Regions from separate parts of the Rossellomorea sp. QJM3NY_18 genome, predicted to be linked through region 1. Evidence: riboswitches for the same ligand, from Rfam matches in the RefSeq annotation. Region 1 holds a riboswitch; the other holds the start of a gene.
The links. Region 1 has a riboswitch for thiamine pyrophosphate ahead of tenA (thiaminase II). Riboswitches for the same ligand answer to the same signal wherever they lie in the genome.

Region 1 (7,367 bases):
TCGATTCCTTGCTGCAGGGCAGGATTATCTCCTTGTTGGGGATAGGCCCGTTGATAAAGTTCAGCGGGATCGAGATCGTGATTCACACACCATTGTGCGAATACAAGGATCATCATATGCTCATCCTTCTGGTAATTTTGAATGATTTTTTCCTGCATTTCTTTAGAGTTCAATTCAAATCTCTCCTTAAACGATAGATCTACCATTATTATAGCGAAGTTTGTGAAGGAAGCCTATTCAAATCCATTCCGGGTCAGATAGGGAATACATTTTAAAAAGGATGGTGGAACGTGTATAATAGGAGGATAAGCAGAAACTTGTTTGATATTGAAAGGAAGATAGAAAAATGAATATTACTAATCATCATGTGGAAGAACTTAAAGACCCAACAGGTATTTTAAGTGGGGATCGGTATGAAGTGTTACTTGATGTTGACGTACCCGAAGACGATGAACTGTATTCGGAACAGGGTATTTACATAAAAGCCATTTTTGTCCGGGACGAAAATGGAGCAAGGATCGTCCAATCCACAATCATTGAAAAAAATACCGAATCATTTCTCGACTTTGAATTAGAAGAAGAGGAAGAAAACCTCATCCTGACATACTGCCAGGAACATATCGGATAAATTGATGCAAAACATCATCCTTTTCAATGGTTAATGAATCGGGATGATGTTTTTTATTTGGTGCTTATTACTGTCACCACAATACGCTTCATCTAAAACATCAATGTTTCCTAATTTGTGTGGGTAAATATGATATTTGAACTGTATATAGCTCTTATAGCAAGTGATATACTAGTGATAACAAAGTGCTAGCAATTGATATCAGAGTGATATAATAGGAGGGCGAACCTTGTCAGATCAAGGAAGAATGCAACTTAATGTAAGAGTTGATAAAGAAACGTCAGAGAAATTGGATGAAATTGTAGAATACTATCAGCAGAACACGAAAATCGGAAGGGTCTATAAGGGTGACGTCTTAACTGACATCATCCACAAATCCTATGAGGTCATGGAGAAGCAAAAAAGAATTCAAAACCGGAAATATTAGTATTCCTCACCGGATAATAACACCTCCGGAGATAAATAAAATCTCAAAAGCATCATGTGAAAAACAGGTCCATGTATGTCATAATATAGGAGACATATTCAAAACATTGAAAGCAAAAGAGGTATTCAGCGTGCAAATGCCGAAAAAATTCATCAACAATCAAAGAGGTTCAGGTATTTCTCCATACATATGGAGCATTATCAGCATCCTGCCATTTTACTTTATCTTTCAATCATCTTCTACGATCGAAATTGCGGTAGGGATTTTCCTGACCATTACATTTTTTATTTCTTTACGTTTTGCTTTCATCTCAAAGGATTGGCCGGTTTATTTATGGACATCGATATTGATTGCGATTTCCATCACCATGACCATCCAGTTTAATTTTATCTATTTCGCCTTTTACATCGCTTACTATAACGGGAATATAAAAAACCGGGTTGCGTTTCTGACCCTTTACATCATTCATCTTGTACTGACGACGGCATCGATTAATTATAACTTCGTGCTGCAGGATGAATTATTTCTATCCCAGTTTCCTTTCATTCTGATCATCTGGATCAGCGTCATCCTGCTTCCGTTCAATATTTATAATCGGAATAAACAGGTTCATTTGGAAGATCAGTTGGAAGATGCCAATAAGCGAATATCGGACCTCGTCAAACAGGAAGAACGTCAGAGGATTGCCAGGGATCTCCACGACACACTGGGTCAAAAGCTTTCATTGATCGGACTGAAAAGCGACCTTGCGAGAAAATTGATATACAAGGACCCGGAGCAGGCCCGAAGTGAATTACAGGATGTTCAACAAACGGCAAGAACCGCATTAAGTGAGGTCAGGACGATGGTCTCCCAGATGAGGGGAATTCGTTTGAAAGACGAAATCGTCAGGGTCAAACAACTCTTAAAAGCCGCAGAAATCGAATTCCGTATGACTGATGACACCGCTATCCCTCAAACTTCACTCTTTTTGGAAAACATCTTGAGCATGTGCTTGAAAGAGGCTGTGACCAATGTGGTGAAACATAGCAAGGCTTCTACCTGTGAACTGAGTATTGAAGAATCGGAAAAAGAAATGACCATTGTTGTGAAAGATAATGGTGTGGGAATCGGAAGTGATTACACACAATCCAAAGGCAGTGGCCTGATCGGGATGAGAGAGCGATTGGAATTTGTCAACGGAAGCCTTGATATTGTTTGGGTGGATGGCACCACCTTGATCATGCGGGTACCGAAAGTAATCAAGCAGACAGACAGGGAGGGAATGGAATGATTCGAATTGTGATTGCGGAAGATCAACGGATGTTGTTGGGCGCATTGGGATCCCTATTGAGCCTGGAAGATGATATGGAAGTGGTTGGAAAAGCAGGCAATGGAGAAGAAGCCATTTCCCTCGTTCATGAACTGAAGCCGGATATTTGTATCATGGATATAGAAATGCCAGAAAAGACCGGACTAGAAGCGGCAGAGGAATTAAAGGGGCAAGATTGTAAGGTGATCATCCTTACAACCTTTGCCAGATCAGGCTATTTTCAGCGTGCATTAAAGGGTGGAGTGAAGGGATATTTGTTGAAGGACAGTCCCAGTGAAGAACTGGCGAACTCTATCCGGCTTGTGATGGATGGTAAGCGTATATACGCCCCTGAGCTGATGGATGACGTATACAGTGAAGAGAATCCCCTAACAGACCGGGAAAAAGAAGTGTTGGAGCTGGTTGCCGACGGGAAAAACACAAAAGAAATCGCCGATGAACTAAAGCTCAAAACGGGAACGGTCCGGAACTATATTTCCACGATCCTCGACAAGCTGGAAGTGAAAAACCGAATCGAAGCCATCACCCAATCGAAAGAAAAGGGATGGTTTAAATAAAACGAGGGACGGACCTTCTTGCAGCTCCGTCCTTTTTATAGTTTTTCATTAAGTTGAATATTTATTCGTCTCTAATAACAAGGAGAAAATAGATTGAAGATCTTTTTTCGGAAAATTTTTTTGTGAGATTTATAATGCTGCACCTTTTGCTGTCATTGAATCCGACAGCAAATCTGAAACCGTTAAAGAATCGTTATTTGTTTAAATTGTGTTGACAACTCATTGAATCATGATACGATAACATCGAAAACAAAATTTCATAAGACGATCCACTAGGGGTGCCTTCTAAAAGGCTGAGATTAAAGTGTGACTTTAAGACCCTTTGAACCTGATCTGGTTGAGACCAGCGTAGGGAAGTGGTGTTTGACGGTCGCAAAGAATACAATTCTATTATTCTGATCTCAAGCCACTTTCTGTATGCTGTATGCATCACGGGAAGTGGCTTTTTTTGTTGCCCATTTCGGGTCGTCTGGAAAAGGAGTAGGAAATCATGTCATTTTCAACCGTTTTACGAAACGAAGTCAAGGACATTTGGGATGCAAGCTTTCATCACCCTTTCGTTAAAGGAATCGGGGATGGAACACTCCCCATCGAGAAGTTCAAGTATTATCTTTTGCAAGATGCCTATTACCTTTCACATTTCTCGAAGGTGCAGGCGCTTGGTGCATCAAAGGCAATGGACCTACATACGACATCACGAATGGCAGCGCACGCTGTAGGAACCAATGAAGCAGAGCTTTCACTCCATGAAAATTTCTCCAAACGATTAGGCATCACAGAAGAGGAAAGAAAGAATTTCAAACCAGCCCCTACAGCGTACGCTTATACGTCACATATGTATCGTTCCGCGCGATATGGAGGTTTAGCTGATATCCTGGCAGCGATTCTCCCCTGCTACTGGCTCTATTACGAGATAGGGGAACGCTTGAAATCATGCAAGCCGGGAGAGCCCGTTTACCAGGAATGGATTAAGGCATACGGAGGAGACTGGTTCAAAGAGTTAGTGGAAGAACAAATAAATCGGCTTGATGTATTGGCAGCAACCATGACTGAATGTGATAGAGAAAGAATGAAAGAAAATTTCATATTGAGCAGCATTTACGAATTGCAGTTTTGGGAGATGGCTTACACCCTTGAAAAATGGCCGTTTCAGCATGCACTCGGTGCCGGTAAAGAAATGAGTGAACAAAATGTCTAAATTAAAACTGACAGACATTTTAGTGACGGTGGTCATTTCCATCATGTTTGGTGTCATTTATAAGCTTTGGGGGCCATTTTATAACTTGTTAAAACCAATCGGATTGCATGCGGATCAATTTATCTATGGAATGTGGTTTATGGCGGCTACCGTTGCTTTTTTGGTCATCCGTAAACCTGGCGTCGCTCTTTTAGCCGAAATCGCCGCTTCTTCGGGAGAGTTTCTTATGGGTTCTGAGTGGGGACTCGAGGTCCTTTTATTCGGAGTCATTCAAGGATTGATGGCAGAATTGGTTTTCTTAGTAGCGAAATATAAACGCTATGATCTTTCAATTATATGTTTTGCAGCGGTCGGGTCATCATGTGGCTCCATCTTCATGGATTACATGAAAGGGTATATGGGGGATTTGGTTTTCTGGAATCTGTCATTATTTGTCGTTGCGAGATTACTGGGGTCCATTGTCATCGCAGGTGCAGGTTCATTTTATTTGGTCAGGGCCCTCGAGAAAACCGGAGTCACAAGTCTAGTCAGACGTGCAAGTCAGGATGATTACGATGTATTGAACCATTAAAGGGGTGATGCTTATGCATGTCGAAAACCTTCGCCTTACTTTTCCCGGATCGGAAAAACGGATGTTTAATGATGTCAGTCTGTCTATCAATGAAGGGGAGAAAGTATTGCTATTGGGACCATCAGGATATGGTAAATCAACACTTCTCCATGTTTTATCAGGGGTGATCCCCCGATCTGTGGATGTTCCCATGAGAGCTGCTAAATTGGAGGTGTCTGATTCTTATGGCTATGTATTTCAGGATTCGGACTCGCAATTTTGTATGCCCTTCGTGGATGAAGAATTGGCCTTTGTGCTGGAGAATTTACGGACTCCCCGTGAAGAAATGAAAGGAGAAATACGACAGCTGCTATCGGAGGTGGGACTGGAACTTGATGATCCCCACACGAAAATCTCAACATTATCAGGAGGCATGAAGCAGAAATTGGCCATTGCTTCGGCACTTGCCTTGACACCCGATACTTTGTTCCTGGACGAACCGACTTCATTGTTGGATGAGCAAAGTACAAAGTCTGTCTGGAAAACAATCAAAGAGGTCTTTTTAAATAAAACCTTGGTGATCGTAGAGCATAAACTTGATCATGTTCTTGACATGATCGATCGAATCATTCTTTTCGATTCAAATGGAACCATTATGGCGGATGGAGCGAAAGAGTGGATATTGAACCATTACAAAGGTACGTTGAAGAACTTGGGTGTCTGGTACCCGGGCGCGTGGGAGGAATATCTGTCATCCCGTCAAATGAGGGAGATTCCTCCGTTCGGACCTGTGATTGCAAGAATGGAGGACTTCAAAGGCTATATTCAAAAAGAAGAGAAGATTCTTCTTCCACTTGCTTCGATTCGTAAAGGGGAATGGATTGCCATTACAGGAAGGAATGGTGCAGGGAAATCAACGTTACTGCACAGTCTAATGAAATTCATTTATACAAGCGGGACGTACGAATTAAACGGAATACAGATGAAAGGGAAAAAGATCCCCCAAGATTGTGCGTTTGTTTTTCAAAATCCAGAATTACAGTTTGTCACTCATAGCGTTTATGACGAATTGGCCTATAGTTACCGGCTAAAGAACTTGAATGAAGAGAGTGTGGAGAGAAAGGTTTATGAGCTACTCCAGCGATTCAACCTTCGTTCATTTAAGGAACATCATCCTTATTCTTTATCTGTGGGTCAAAAACGCAGGTTAAGTGTTGCAGCATCCATCGTTCCGAATAAGAAGATTCTGTTATTGGATGAACCGACTTTCGGACAGGACGCTCATAATACGTTTGAACTGATCGAATTGCTTCTGGAGTTACAGCGTGAAGGCGTAACCATATTGATGGTGACTCATGATGTTAGAATCATCCGACACTTCGCAACCAGGATATGGACAATTGAAAAAGGAAGACTGGTTCAAGATGTGGATGTAGAAGTAGTGAGGAGTGAAGCATTATGAATATGGAAATGGTTCATAAACACACCTGGCTCCATCAGATTAACCCGAGTATGAAATTGATTGTGATGATCACACTTTTTCTATTTTTATTATTCGTTCATTACCTGAATTGGCTAGTGTATTTGACGTTGTTCACTTTCCTCTTATTGGGGTCATTCTCTGGATATTCAATGAGGTTAGTACTATTGATGGCCCTGCCATTCTTTCTTGTCTTTCTCTCTACGGCATCCTCGATGATCATGTTTGGAAAAGGAGAGACGAAGTGGCTTACTTGGGGGATGATTCAAGTAACGGAGGAAAGTTTTTACAGGGGGATTCATATAGGGTTGAGGGCATTCCTATTCGCTCTTTTAGGTCTCTTATTTGCTCTGACGACAAGACCTGTCCTGCTGTTTTATTCACTTATGCAGCAATTGGGACTTAAGCCGAAGTATGCTTATAGTTTTATGGCCGGGATAAGGCTGATCCCCATCATGCTGGAAGAATTCAATATCATTCGGAATGCACGGAAAGTCAGGGGTACACGGGAACGAAAAGGTATTAAGAGACTAATCCATATCATCCAGTCCTATTCCATCCCCTTAATCGCACAAAGCATCAGAAGGGCTCACAGAATTGCAGTTGCCATGGAAACAAAAGGATTTGAGGGCGATGGGGAGAGAACCTATTTCTACAAAGTAGGATTTTCAAAATGGGATGGCTATTTTATTGGGACTATTATCCTCATGATTTCAGTAAGTTACGTACTTTCTATATATCTACCAATTTTTCCGACGGGAGATGTTCGCTATGGAAATTGAAAAGAGAAGAGTACTACATGTCATTTCCACTGGTCAGCAATCAAGGGAAGAATTGGTGAAAATCTCGAGAACCATCCACCCCTACATCGATATGCTTCATATTCGTGAAAAAAGCTGGACAGGTGCGGAGCTGGCTGAAGCCGTTGATGAATTAACAGCTGCGGGTGTTCCAGTAAGGAAGCTCTACATCAATGACCGGGTAGACATCGCTTATATAAAACACGTGAGAGGGGTCCAACTTGGGCATCATAGTGCTCCTGTTGGCTTAGTGAAGGAAAGCTTTCCATCTTTGCAAATCGGATCATCGGTGCACAGCATGCAGCAAGCACTTCTGGCATATGAACAAGGGGCAGATTTCCTTCTTTTTGGGAATGTTTATGAAACAATGTCGAAACCCGGAAAACAAGGCACAGGGATTGTCAATTTGGAAGAC
Region 2 (7,367 bases), 960 kb from region 1:
GAATATTATGCATTCATTTTCTCTAATGATTGTAATGAAGGGTTCTTTTAATAGATGATTCAAGAAAAATGGAAAACGAATGTTTATGTCTCTCCATGATTGGGGTATATCCTCAACTGGAGGGATGAACATGCTACATCAAGAAACGAAATCAGAACAGAACAAAACACCCGAATTAAAAAAAGACTTTTATATACAACAATTATTGAGGATCGGCGTCTATAAATCGTTCGGGAAGCAGCTTTATGAACTTTCAATGGATGAATTGCAGGATGTTTACCTTGAATATTATGTTGGTGGAGATATAGCTCAATAAAAAGACGACCCTTTAAAGAAAGGATCGTCTTTTTTGTGCGAGCGTTTAAGGAACATCATGTCCCATGGAAGTCTGCAGGATTTCAAACCATTGATCATGGTCCAAATGGATGGAAAGAGAGTCGATTGCATGTTGGATCCGTTCTTTCTTACCTGAACCGACGATCGGCATGATGTTGGCCGGATGGTTAAGCAGCCAGGCATATAGGACCTGGTCGATCCCCGTCGCTCCTGTTTCCTCCTGCACTTTCTTTAAGGTATGTTGAAGACGGACAGCTTTCCTATCTTCCCCTTTGAAGACCGCCCCGCCTGCCAGTGGTGACCAGGCCATGGGTGCCACACGCTTTTCCTGACAGAGGTTTAACGTGCCGTCTTCAAAGTTTTCCAGGTGGTAGGCGGATAATTCAATTTGGTTTGTAATCAATGGAAATGGTAAATAAGATTGAAGCAGATTCCACTGATGATCTTTAAAGTTGGAGACTCCAAAATGACGGACTTTCCCTTCTTCCTTTAATTGAGTGAAGGCTTCGGATACCTCGTGGCCATTCATGAAAGGATCCGGTCTGTGAATCAACAATAGATCAATGTAATCCGTCTTTAATTGTTGGAGAGAATGTTCAACCGAAGTGAGAATATGTTTTTTACTGGTGTTGTAGTGATGCGTCTTATGCTCCGGGCGATTGTCAGAAGGCAGGACAATGCCGCATTTTGTCACGATCTCCATCTTCTCCCGCAATGAAGGTTTAAGGGCAAGCGCCTCACCGAATAAGGTTTCGCACGTATAAGAACCATAAATATCGGCATGGTCAAACGTTGTGATTCCGTTTTCAATATTGTGTTGAATCAATGATAACGTATCTTCCTTGGACTGCTTCCAGTCTGAAAGTCTCCATAATCCATGAATGATCCTAGAGAATGATAAGTCTTCTGTCATTTGTATTCTTTGCATAGGTGAAACCTCTCTTCATATGGTATGTAGTTATACTTTCATAGTCATACTACATGTATATTACTATGTATTGAAAGGAAATAGAAATGATTGAACCTCTTCAGGATATCTTTAGTCATTGGGGAATGGATCCTACTTCCATGAAACCGCTACTTCTTCATCCGAATGTTATGAAAGTAAAGGCAGAAGGAAAGACCTTCTATTTGAAAAGAAGAGAGTATTTTTCCATTGAAAATCGAATGGAGGAGTTCTATCTAACCTCATATTTATTGAATCATCACCAGAACGTTGAATCTCCTATTTTAACTTCCTCACAAATTCCGTATGTAAAAGAAGGAGAACGAATCTATTCTTTATATGAAGCACTCGAAGGAACGCCATTGAAGAAATTTTCCATCGCCTCTCTCACAAATGCAGGAACATACCTTGCATCCCTGCATCTTATCCTTAAAGAATACCGGTGTCATAATGAAGTGAAGGGCTGGGAGATTGAACGGCATGTAAGAGAGTGGGTGAAGGAGCTTGGTTCTGAATCGATCGGGAGAAGGGGGCAAGGGATCCTATCGAGGATGAAGGGGTGTTGGAAACCCTATGAGTGTTTGCCCCAGCAATTCGTTCACAGCGACTACAATCCCGGGAATATTTTGATGCAGGGAGGAGAAGTGAGCGGGATCATTGATTTTGAACGGATCCGGACGGCACCCAGGATCACTGACATCGGCTACTTCCTCGCAGGGATGCTTAAAATGGTCCCAGAGGAGAAAAAAGATCATTCTATTAATTGGATCTTGGCTTTTATGAAAGGATATGAAAGCCAGGATCCTTTGACTGCAGGAGAGAAAAGGATCGTGCCTTCACTAGTCATTCTCTTTCTACTGCAATATGCCTTTTTTTACTTTCAACAAGGACATCCAGAAGCTGGTTCTTCCTGCATGGATTTCATCGAGAAACTGATTGGATCCGTTCATTTCCATGGAGTATTTCAATATGAGAAGGAAAAGCTTGAATAACCTTTCGTTCTATGGCAAAGTAGGGAGGAAGATAACGTTTAATTTCATATTCCACGTGTAGGGGGACCGGAGTGGCCGGTTGAGATTGTATCGTGTAGATACTGACCCTTTGAACCTGAACTGGCTGATACCAGCGTAGGAAACATTCTCTTAAACGATACATAACCTGTTTAACGATGCGTCCCGCGGCTGAAGCTTGGGGCGTTTTTTTGTTGTATCCCGGGCAATGCGTCTCAAACTGCCATTGGTTTACATTCATTCTCAATAATAAGCGAAGAATAATGGAATGAAACGTTACACCGCAAAAGATCGAAGGAGGAATCACCATGAAAAAATGGATGTTCCTCATCTGCTCTGTACTTCTTTTATCCGCCTGTAATGGGGGAAAAGATACAGCCGATGAGAAGAAGGACAATCTTAAAAAAGTAAGTGTCGTCCTCGACTGGACACCGAATACCAACCACACCGGATTATATGTAGCGAAAGAAAAAGGCTACTTCAAGGATCAGGGATTGGACGTAGACATCATCCTGCCCGGAGAAGCAGGTGCCGATCAGCTCGTTGCATCGGGGAAAGCCGAATTCGGTGTTGGATATCAGGAGGGTGTCACTCAAGCGAGGGTTCAGGATGTACCGATCGTATCCATCGCTGCCATTATTCAGCATAATACGTCAGGGTTTGCTTCCCCGAAGAGTAAGGGTATTACAAAACCAAAGGATTTTGAAGGGAAAAGCTATGGCGGCTGGGGGTCACCCGTGGAAAAAGCCGTTATGGATTCAATCATGAAGCAAGAAAACGCGGATGTGGAAAAAGTGAAATTCATAAATATGGGAGACACCGATTTCTTTACTGCCGTTAAACGCGACGTGGATTTCGCCTGGATTTATTATGGGTGGACAGGAATCGAAGCAGAACTTCGCGGAGAAGAGTTGAACATGATGTATGTGAAGGATTATTCCGATAAACTGGATTACTACACTCCAGTCCTCACAACAAATGAAAAAATGATCGATTCAGACCCTGAAACGGTCAAGGCATTCATGGCAGCTGCTTCCAAAGGGTATCAATATACGATTGACAACCCGAAAGAGGCGGGGGAGATTCTGTTGGATGCAGCTCCAGACCTTGATAAAGAATTAGTCATGAAGAGTCAGGAGTGGCTCGCACCCAGATATAAAGATGATGCTGATCGATGGGGAGAGCAGAAACTGGAAGTCTGGGAGAACTATGCGTCATGGATGTATAAAAATGATTTATTAGATAAGAAACTCGAAAGCAAGAAAGCATTCACGAATGAATTCTTACCAAAATAAGGGGTGAACAAAATGGGGAACGCACTTGTAAGTATACAAATCATTCCGAAGACAAAGAACGGTGAAGATGTGATTCCATATGTGGATGAAGCGATCGCAATCATCGAAAAATCGGGAATACGATATGAAGTCCATCCTTTGGAAACGACGATGGAGGGGAATCTGTCACAATTATTCAAGGTGATTGAACAAATGAATGAACGAATGATTGAAATGGGAAGCAAAAACGTCATTTCCCAAATCAAAGTATTGTACCAGCCGGATGGGATCGAAATGAACGACTTAACGGAGAAATATAAAGGATGAGAACTTGGATTTCAAAAGGATGGAGACCCTTCTTGGTCCTCATCCTTTTATTCATTATCTGGGAAGTTGTTATTAACGTATTTGAGGTGCCAGCCTGGCTGATGCCGTCGCCTTCAGAGATATGGGAAGAAGGAATGGCTTCGTGGTCTGAGTTCAAGGGACATTTCTCATCAACGGCATTGCTGACAATCACAGGGTTTGCGATTGGCTGTTCAATTGGACTCGTGACAGCGGTCATACTGCATCTCCTGCCAAAGGTAAGGGAAGCGGTCTATCCACTCATGATCTTGTCCCAGAATATACCCATCATTGTCTTGGCTCCTCTCCTTGTCATTTGGTTCGGATTTGGACTCCTGCCCAAAATCATCGTCATTACCTTGATCTGTTTCTTTCCTGTTGCCGTTTCGGCGATGGATGGGTTCAGACAGACGAATGGGGAGTACATCCTTTATATGAAAATGTCAGGTGCAACAAAAGGGCAGATTTTCCGGAAAGTGGAGTGGCCACATGCACTGCCTTCCATCTTCTCCGGTTTGAAAATCTCAGCTACCTATAGTGTCATGGGTGCGGTCATTTCGGAGTGGCTTGGTGCTCAAAAAGGAATTGGCGTCTATATGACACTTGCATCCTCTTCCTTCAGGACCGACAGGGTGTTTGTCGCCATTTTCATGATCATGCTCCTCAGCCTGCTGTTCTTTGGAATCATCGTACTATTAGAAAAAATCATGGTGAAGTGGAATCGAAAGGAGGACAAATAATATGACGATGCTATCAATACAAAATATGTCCAAATCCTTTGATGGTGAATTGATTCTCGATGATCTTTCCATTCAAGTGGGGGAAGGTGAGTTCGTTTCTATTCTTGGCCCTTCCGGAAGTGGTAAAAGTACGTTATTTCACGTGATCGGTGGATTGTTCGCACCAGATTCAGGAGATATAAAGCTCGATGGACAGTCGATAAATGGCCGTAGAGGATCCATCAGCTATATGCCACAAAGTCCGTCCCTCTTACCGTGGAGAACGGTGATCGAGAATGTGATGCTTGGTCAGGAATTACACGGAAAGAGGGATAAGGAAATGGCGATGGGGATGATTGAACGTGCCGGCTTAAAGGGCTATGAGGACGCATATCCTGAGGATCTCTCAGGAGGGATGAAACAACGTGTCGCTTTTATTCGTGCACTGGTCAGTCCTCAATCCTTTTTATGCCTGGATGAACCATTTTCTGCCCTCGACGAATTTACCCGACTGGACATGCAGAGGTGGCTCCTTTCCATATGGGAGGAAGACTTAAGTTCGGTACTGTTTGTCACTCATAATATCGACGAAGCACTCTTCTTGTCGGACCGTATTATTGTGTTATCAACCAGACCGGCCCGTGTGCAAAAGGAGTTCAATGTGCCATTTCCGCGACCGCGTGAAAAAGAAATCCTTCTGACCGAGGAGTTCCTGAAATGGAAAACGGGTATTTTTGAGGAATTGTCTCAATATGTGTAAATCATTGCTTATTGTTGCCCATAGAATTTTATAGGGTATAGAAAAAGAGGTTTCCGGTGCCAAGGGAGGCCTCTTTTTATTTGCCGGAATACGATTAAACATCTTTTACCATCATATTTCTATCTCGATTGACAGAAAATGAAAGTAATGAATGATAGGAAAAGGTGAGGAAAATGGAATTGAACGATCACTATATGCCATATCAAGCTGGCGATGTTGTTTACGTGATTTACCGCAACCCACATACACAAAGTGTGGCCAATGTGCAGGAAGCAGCGGTTGTGCACGATCCGGAAAACCCAAACGAATTAGCATTATTTCTTTATGAAACCTATTATCCGTTAACACATGAAGTAGCCGTCTATTCTACAGAATCAGAAGCAGAAGAGGCCTACTCACAAACATTTGGAGACCTGTAGGAGGGAAATAATATGGTAAAACCGTTCGTGCCTCAATTGGTCTATTTTGAACCCAATGCACTGGATTACCCATTAGGGAAGCAACTAAAGGAAAAGTTCGAGAAGATGGATGTGGAAATCCGTTATACTACCTCCCACAATCAGGTGCGAAATCTGCCTGGAGAGAATCATTTTCAAAAATACAGGATCGCCAAATCAACGTTAGTGGTGGGCGTGCGGAAAACGCTTAAGTTCGATACATCCAAGCCGTCAGCTGAGTATGCTATCCCGTTTGCGACAGGGTGTATGGGGCACTGCCATTATTGTTATCTTCAAACGACGATGGGTAGTAAACCTTATATTCGTACGTATGTGAATGTAGATGAAATATTTGAGGCGGCAGATCGGTATATAGAGGAAAGAGCACCTGAATTCACGCGTTTTGAAGCAGCGTGTACGTCTGATATCGTCGGCGTGGACCATCTCACGCATACGTTAAAGCGCGCGATCGAACATTTTGGTGAATCGGAGTATGGTAAGTTACGTTTCGTCACCAAATTTCATCACGTTGATCATTTGCTGGATGCGAAACATAATGGGAAGACAAGATTCCGCTTCAGTATCAACGCAGACTATGTCATCAAGAATTTTGAACCGGGTACATCCCCACTGGATAAAAGGTTGGAAGCAGCCGGTAAGGTTGCCAGGGCAGGGTATCCCTTGGGCTTTATCGTAGCTCCCATTTATATACATGAAGGATGGCAGGAAGGGTATAAGCAAATGTTCGAACACCTCGAAGCGCGCCTTCCGGAAGAAGCTAAAAAGGATTTAACATTCGAATTTATCCAGCACCGTTTCACGAAGCCGGCTAAAAGGGTGATCGAGAAGAATTACCCGATGACGAAGCTAGAATTAAATGAAGAAGAACGCCGATACAAATGGGGTAAATATGGAATCGGTAAGTATATATACCAGAAGGATGAAGAGCAGGAAATCAAAGATCATCTGTATGCTTATATGGAGAAGCAGTTTCCGAAAGCAAAGCTGGAATATTTCACGTAAAAAAAAAGGGACTGATTACATTAAACGTACCGTTGTAATCAGTCCTCTTAATGTAATTGTGGGAGTAAATGTTCCAAATCCTTTACCCGCATAGCAATTTCGTCACAAATTTCCTGGTAGTGTACCCATTCTTCAATCAATGTCGCAGAACGCTTTCGTGGATTCGGTAAGTTCCAATAGATGACTTTTTCTTCTAATTCAGAGGGAAGTTCGATCTTATCATCATATTCTGTATCCTGAATCGCAACGATAACCGAGGCCTCACCAAGTTCCTTCATTTCAATGCGCGAAAGAGGAAATGAACTGATATCGATACATAATTCTTTCATTGCCAGAACGCTGAATTCCTCACGGCTATCAGCAACCCATCCGGCACTTTTAAAAGACCAATCCGACACTTGGAGCTTCTCTGCCCAGCCCTCAGCCATCAAGCTGCGCTGTTGACTACTTGAAAGAAAATAGACGGTTTTATTCATAATCGTATGTTCCTTTCTATTTCATGCTGTTATTACTATTT

Region 2: it holds a riboswitch for thiamine pyrophosphate, as region 1 does, so the genes downstream of both, AC0VXY_RS06845 (ABC transporter substrate-binding protein) here and tenA (thiaminase II) in region 1, are expected to answer to the same signal.

What each region holds. Positions count from the first base shown of each region.
Region 1 covers NZ_CM149659.1:2,275,881-2,283,247, reverse strand. The annotation lists gene AC0VXY_RS11675 (hypothetical protein) at 1-173, opposite strand, end outside; gene AC0VXY_RS11670 (DUF6509 family protein) at 347-628, shown strand; gene AC0VXY_RS11665 (hypothetical protein) at 858-1,055, shown strand; gene AC0VXY_RS11660 (sensor histidine kinase) at 1,192-2,328, shown strand; gene AC0VXY_RS11655 (response regulator) at 2,325-2,924, shown strand; TPP riboswitch at 3,189-3,296, shown strand; gene tenA (thiaminase II) at 3,415-4,122, shown strand; gene AC0VXY_RS11645 (ECF transporter S component) at 4,115-4,693, shown strand; gene AC0VXY_RS11640 (ABC transporter ATP-binding protein) at 4,707-6,134, shown strand; gene AC0VXY_RS11635 (energy-coupling factor transporter transmembrane component T family protein) at 6,131-6,934, shown strand; gene tenI (thiazole tautomerase TenI) at 6,924-7,367, shown strand, end outside.
Region 2 covers NZ_CM149659.1:1,317,310-1,324,676, forward strand. The annotation lists gene AC0VXY_RS06830 (Fur-regulated basic protein FbpA) at 131-316, shown strand; gene AC0VXY_RS06835 (aldo/keto reductase) at 362-1,264, opposite strand; gene AC0VXY_RS06840 (phosphotransferase enzyme family protein) at 1,351-2,274, shown strand; TPP riboswitch at 2,324-2,433, shown strand; gene AC0VXY_RS06845 (ABC transporter substrate-binding protein) at 2,601-3,587, shown strand; gene AC0VXY_RS06850 (thiamine-binding protein) at 3,600-3,893, shown strand; gene AC0VXY_RS06855 (ABC transporter permease) at 3,890-4,651, shown strand; gene AC0VXY_RS06860 (ABC transporter ATP-binding protein) at 4,653-5,390, shown strand; gene AC0VXY_RS06865 (transcriptional regulator SplA domain-containing protein) at 5,564-5,809, shown strand; gene splB (spore photoproduct lyase) at 5,822-6,850, shown strand; gene AC0VXY_RS06875 (low molecular weight phosphatase family protein) at 6,898-7,326, opposite strand.